Regions from separate parts of the Blautia hydrogenotrophica DSM 10507 genome, predicted to be linked through region 1. Evidence: riboswitches for the same ligand, from Rfam matches in the RefSeq annotation. Region 1 holds a riboswitch; the other holds the start of a gene.

Region 1 (3,421 bases):
GACAAAAGGAACATTGAATTTCCTCTCCTCGCCTTCTCCTTTTATATCCACAGCCAGAAGAAACTTAGACCGTATGATGTTTGCCACCAATTCTTCCTCCAAAGATCGGATATCCCCTTTCTCCTCTGGCGGTAGATTTCTACGCCACGCCTGCATAAAATATATTCCTGACAACTGCAAAGTAGGATTCAAAAGCGGCTTCTTCTCCTCAGGAATCTTTGAAAAATCTGCCTGGACTGCCACATCTTTCAGCTCAATTTTTCGTTCCTCATCTCCTTTTTTGTACAGGATCGCGTTGACACCGATTCCATAGAGATTCCCATAAAATCTATTGTACATGGACTTCTCCACCCTCGTGGCCTGCATCAGATTTTTTTGCTCCACCTGCGCTTTGACATACGCTTTTAGATCTTCCTCTCTCTCAAAGACAAGTATCTGATCGTCAAAATCTATCGGATCACACATCACATAAGGCATTCTTGTACTCACAGAGAAGGGTACGTAAAAGCAATCTGCAGTCTGTAAATTTTTAATGATACTTTCTCTCGTCATTTTTTTATCCTTTCTAACTGCTCCTATCATTCTATAACACCTCCCAGTATTGGAAGGTAAGCCTCGATTTGTACATTGTACCGTCTTTCTTCTGTTCTTGTCAATAAACCATCTGACAAAGCACCTGACTGATACTCCTTAATATACTTCTTTCCAAAAGCCTCCTTATAATACAGAAAAGGACTGCCTGAAGCAATCCTTTCCTTTCAATATCGACAACTCCCACAATATACTTTTATTGTCTAGTCCATAATATCCACATTTTCCCCGCGAAGTATTTTATTAATATTTCTCACCGCGCACATCTTTCCACACATGGTACAGGTATCCTCTCTCTCAGGAGTGGATTCCGCACGATAACGTCTGGCTTTTTCCTCATCAATCGCCAATTCGAACTGTCTGTCCCAATCCAGATTTCTCCTGGCCTCACTCATCTCGTAGTCCCAGTCACTGGCCCCTGGAAGACCTTTTGCCACATCCGCAGCATGGGCGGCGATTTTGGAGGCAATGATTCCTTCTTTCACATCTTCCAGATTTGGAAGTCTCAAATGCTCTGCTGGAGTTACATAGCACAAAAATGAAGCACCGTAAGTAGCCGCAATCGCTCCGCCGATCGCTGCGGTGATATGGTCATAGCCTGGCGCTACATCCGTCACCAGAGGTCCCAACACGTAAAAAGGAGCTCCCTTACAGATGGTCTGCTCAATCTCCATGTTAGCCCGAATCTGATTCAAAGGCATATGTCCTGGGCCTTCAATCATGATCTGCACATTTTTCTCCCAGGCCCTCATCGTCAGTTCTCCCAAAGTCACCAGCTCTTCGATCTGTGGAATGTCCCCTGCGTCTGCAATGCTTCCTGGACGACATGCATCTCCCAGGCTCAAAGTGACATCGTACTGCTGGCAGATGTCCAAGATCTCATCGTAATATTCATAAAATGGATTTTCATTTCCGGTCAGCTCCATCCAAGCAAAAATGATAGAACCGCCTCTGGATACAATATTTGTGTGACGTTTTGCCTTTTTAAAACGCTCCGCAGTAGCTTTATTGATTCCGCAGTGTATCGTCATAAAATCCACACCGTCCTCTGCGTGCATTTTGACAATGTCAATCCACTGGCGGGAAGTAATCGCTTTCAATGCCTTATTGTAATAGACCACAGCGTCATAGATTGGCACCGTTCCTAGGACTGCAGGGCACTCTGCTGTCAGTTTGCGGCGAAACACCTGTGTATCCCCGAAAGAACTCAAATCCATAATTGCCTCGGCTCCCATTTTCACCGCTTCCATCACTTTGGACATCTCCAAATCTAGATCTAGACAATCTTTGGAAGTTCCCAGATTCACATTGATCTTTGTCTTTAAAGCTCTGCCAATCCCATGGGGTTTCAGACATTTGTGATTCTTGTTGGCTGGAATCACCACCTGTCCTTTCGCCACCAAGTCCCGCAGCGCCTCCGTACTAATCTGTTCTTCTGCCGCGACTGCCTTCATTTCCTCTGTGATAATTCCCCGTTTTGCTGCATCCATCTGTGTCGTATACATACCTCTTCCTCCTTGTCATGGTTCCTGTAACTTTGAGTGCCTTTCGTCGTACAGGACATCCCAGAGGAAAGATCATATAGGAGATTCCAGAGACACCTCCTATAAAAAAATCCTCCTGGAATAATCCAAGAGGGTATGATAACAAAATCCTTTCATGACTCCCTACGCTGGCATTATCCAGATACAGGTTCTAGGGTTAAAAACTTCTCGCTTTTTCTCAGCCGATTCTCATCAGCACCCCTGTGTTTGTTTTATTATTATCATAATAAACGAATCGCCCTAAAAAGTCAAGTAAAAGAGACGGAGCGTTTCTGTTATGGGAAAGGCTGAATAGTATTTCCACTTCATCGCGCAACGCGCATTTCCGTGGAAACACTATCCAGCCTTGCTCTAAACTTTATGCCTCATCAATCGCTTTTCCGATATCGTGTCGCATATATTTATTTGCAAAAGATATCCATTCCGTGGCCTCATAAGCGTTTTTTCTGGCCTCCTTCAGATTGGCTCCTTTCGCAGTGATTCCCAGAACACGACCTCCATTTGTCACAATCTGTCCATCTTCCAGCTTTGTTCCCGCGTGGAAGCAGTAATATCCATCTTTGCCCTGGAAATTTTCAAAGCCAGTAATCGGAATCCCCTTCTCATATTTCACCGGATAGCCCTCCGATGCCAATACGACGCAGACTGCTGCATTGTCCTCAAACTGCAACTCAATCTCATCCAGCTTGCCGTCGATACAGGCCTCCATGACTTCTACGATATCATTTTTCATTCTCGGCAGCACTACCTGAGCCTCAGGATCTCCAAAACGGGCGTTGTATTCTAATACTTTTGGGCCTTGCTCTGTCAACATCAGACCAAAAAAGATAATTCCCGTAAACGGTCTTCCCTCTGCTCTCATCGCATCCACAGTAGGCTGATAAATATGCTTCTGGCAGTACTCGTCAATCTCCTTCGTATAAAACGGGCTGGGTGAAAACGTTCCCATTCCGCCAGTATTCAATCCCTGATCGCCATCCTTGGCACGTTTATGGTCCTGCGCCGATGTCATCGTCTTAATCGTAGTTCCATCCACATAAGATAATACTGAGACTTCCCGACCAGTCATAAACTCTTCAACGACCAAGGTGTTGCCGGCAGTGCCGAACTTCTTGTCCAACATGATCTCTTTTACGCCGTCTTTTGCCTCTTCCAAGCTATTGCAGATCAGAACTCCTTTTCCCAGAGCCAGTCCATCCGCTTTCAGAACAATGGGGAATTTCGCCTTCTCCAAGTACTCCAACGCCTTTTGGGGGTCCTCAAAATTCTCATAAGCAGCCGTGGGA
Region 2 (3,421 bases), 350 kb from region 1:
ATTTTTACGGCGTCCGGGAAGATATCTGTGAAAATCATGTCCAACTGTGATTTGAGAAAATCGGGGCTGGTTTCTACAATTTTTTCCACTTTGGTTGTATTTTGGGCCGTGAGAGCGGTGATGGCACTCATGGCATATACACCGTTCATGGTCATAGTTTTTAAGTCTGCCTGAATACCGGCGCCTCCGCTACAGTCACTGCCGGCGATGGAAAGCGCCGTCCTCATCAGGCGAGGGGTAGGTTGTACTAGCTGTCTGGCTAAGCTTAGTAGGTCTGAGGTCGCTTTTCCCGGGTTGTCCGAGGAGAATATCGCAGAGATCACAGCAACGCCGTCTACCTGACTGCCGGAAAGTTTTCGCAGATTCAAGGCATGGATGCCGCCGATGGCCACCACTGGAATCGTGACAGCAGCACAGATTTCCCTTAGCTTTTCCACGGACAGATTGCGGGCGTTTTTCTTTGTGCTGGTTCCAAATACGGCGCCGACACCGATATAATCGGCTCCAGCGGCCTGGGCAGCGACGGCTTCTGCTACCGTAGCCGCAGAGATTCCCAGGATTTTATCTTTTCCAATGAGAGCGCGCAGATTTTTACCCTGGATATCACCTTGCCCTACATGGACGCCGTCTGCGTCGATGGCCAGCGCGATCTCTACACTGTCATTGACCACGAAGGGGACTTGGTATTTGGCGCACAGAGCTTTTAGTTCTAATGCTTCTTTTTGAAAAGCCGACGGTTCTAAATCTTTCTCTCTGATCTGCAAAAAAGTCGCTCCATGCTTCAATACGTCCTCGCAGATGGATGTCAGCGTCTCCCCTTCTTTTAACCATGTGCGGTCCGTGATCGCGTAGAGCAGCATGGAATGCCGGATTTCTTCTTTAGAAAAGTTCATAGTGAATTCCCTCCCTGAGCTGTATTTCAGTTAAGTTGAACATTGCGTCAATGAGATCGGTGCGGAACGTGGCATTTCCTGTCTGGTTCGTGAGTCTTCTTTTTTCTGCCAATTCTCCACAGACTCCCATTGCCGCCGTCGCGGAAACTGCCGCGCAGAAGAGATCTTCAGGTGTCGCCGCGCAGAACGCACCGATCAAGGCGGTCAGCATACAGCCGCTTCCGGTGATGCGGGCCATGGTCGGGCAGCCATTATGCAGGACGACACTGCGCGTCCCGTCGGAGATAACATCCAGCGCTCCGGAGAGGACGATGACGCTGCCTGCCTTTCGTGCCAGGGACCTAGTCATTTCCAGGACATCGGGAAGATTGTCTATGGTGGCAGCGTCCTTTGGGCTTACGTCTACGCCGCTTCCGCTGGACTGCTGGCCGGATAGAAAGCGAATCTCAGAGGCATTTCCTCGGATGACAGAAAAGTGCACCTGTTCTAGCAGGGTACGGGATGCTTCCCGGCGAAGCTGGGTTGTGCCCGCGGCCACTGGGTCGAGGATGACGGGCTTTTTCAATTGATTGGCTTTTTTTCCAGCTGCAACCATGGAAGCGGTAAAGTCGATGGCTCCTAGGTTACAGACCAGGGCGTCAGCCCCTGATACGGATTCTTCCACCTCACGGATGTCCTGGGACATAGACGGGGAACCGCCTGTAGCAAGGATGATATTGGCACAGTCGTTGACAGTTACAAAATTTGTGATGCACTGTATCAGAGGTTGGTTCTGTCTCACACAGTGCAGAGGGGTGATAAAGTCATACATGATCGTTGCCTCCATTCAATTCACTGAGCATTCTGCGAAAGACACCGCTGCGTCTTAAAAGAAGCAGGACGGCGACGCCCATCGCTCCGCCGACCACAGCGGCGGGGGTATAAAAAGGGATGTAGTAGTACCAATTTTGAAGATCTAGGCCATAGAACCATTTCATCAGTGGGTAGGACGCCAGTGCGCCGCAGATACCAGTGCCGATGATTTCTCCCACATAGGCGAGGTAAATCTTTTTGGTTTTCCGATAGAGTAGACCGCCGATGATGGGGCCAAAGATTGCTCCGGTGATTGCCTGAATGGTACGTCCAGACATCATACGTAAAGCTCCGCATAAAAACGCGCTGGCGCAGCCATACCAAGGGCCTACAAACACGGCCGCCAACACATCCACGAAATGCTGGAAAGGTGCCATTGCTGGAAAGTAGACAAAGGTGTTTAACACGTAGGCTAGACATGCAAACATGGCAGACAACATTAACTTTCTTGTAGTATTTTTTGTTTTCATTTAAGATGCTCCTTTGCGGTACAGAGAAAACAGCCGATATTTCCGACACTTCCCTGCACAAAAATTCAGTACGGTTTTCCCGAGAAAATGGAAAAACCTTGGAAGGTCGGTCGAAGCTTGCTGGCTTCCTCTCACGCCGGAACACGGCTTCCCATCGCTGTCATACAAGATTCAGGGCGCTCCCCCTCAATCTGTCACGGATTGACCGTGAAAATACCTCCTTTCCTTGAACTGTATAAAGTGGGCAAACCCACGTCAGCTCCCCATCCCCTCAATCTTGAGGGTGCATTTTACTTTACACGCCGAGCACAGCCACCTACGGTGATTACCTCTTGTGCGAGTATGCATCTTTAGCGGAGCGTTTCTGATATAGGAAAGAATTTTCCTATATCAGAAAAACAGGAGGCATTGTCGAATGCCTCCTGTAAAAAATCTCTCGTTCATGACTTCCTACGGCGGCATTATCCGCATCAGGTAAAGGGTCGAAGTTCAAAACTTCCTCTCAGCCTGTAAGTACAAGCTCCCCTGTTTTTATTAACCACATTATACACTTGTATTTTGATTTTTGCAAGTATTCTGAAAAATATATAGTCGGGCGGGGAACGATTGGTACCGTTCACTCACTTACAATTCGTGAGCAGTAACATACTTCGCGATGCACACAAACCATTGTAAGCAGCAGTTTGGCGAGAGTATGTCTTGGGATGTGGAAGATCTGAACTGTAATTTGCTGCATGCTTTTTCCTTTAAAACATGGGCATTCGGTTGACTTTTCAGAGGGAAATCTATATAATAGGCAATGGATTCAGTAAGAATATCTGAGCAGAATTTCTGCGGCTGTGAGTGCGGATGCCGCAGTGATTTTGAGAGTAAGGGCTATGTAAAACAAAGCGGAGGAGACAGGAGCTCTGTTTTGCATTGCCCTTTTTCTATGTATAGGAAAAAATTTTCCTATACATAGAAACGCTCCGCGAAGGATGCACACGCCGCAATGAGGAATATCACCGCAAGGCGGTCTGCGGCGGAGCGCAAAGCGAGCAGCTTCCTTTAAGACTGAGGGAAGAAGGAAACGGAATCAGGCTTGCTCACTTTGCATTGTCACTGGAAAAAATTTTCCTATACATAGAAACGCTCCGCGAAGGATGCACACGCCGCAATGAGGAATATCACCGCAAGGCGGTCTGCGGCGGAGCGCAAAGCGAGCAG

The links. A riboswitch is a leader RNA that binds a small molecule or an ion and turns the genes downstream of it on or off. The one in region 1 is predicted to bind thiamine pyrophosphate.
Region 2: another riboswitch for thiamine pyrophosphate. It lies ahead of thiW (energy coupling factor transporter S component ThiW); the one in region 1 lies ahead of thiC (phosphomethylpyrimidine synthase ThiC).

Annotation. Positions count from the first base shown of each region.
Region 1 is NZ_CP136423.1:1,171,401-1,174,821, reverse strand. Features, by position in the region: gene BLHYD_RS05600 (SseB family protein) at 1-582, opposite strand, end outside; gene thiC (phosphomethylpyrimidine synthase ThiC) at 795-2,096, opposite strand; TPP riboswitch at 2,239-2,348, opposite strand; gene purD (phosphoribosylamine--glycine ligase) at 2,494-3,421, opposite strand, start outside.
Region 2 is NZ_CP136423.1:1,521,851-1,525,271, forward strand. Features, by position in the region: gene thiD (bifunctional hydroxymethylpyrimidine kinase/phosphomethylpyrimidine kinase) at 1-227, opposite strand, end outside; partial or broken gene thiE (thiamine phosphate synthase) at 333-893, opposite strand; gene thiM (hydroxyethylthiazole kinase) at 880-1,704, opposite strand; gene thiW (energy coupling factor transporter S component ThiW) at 1,697-2,215, opposite strand; TPP riboswitch at 2,646-2,752, opposite strand.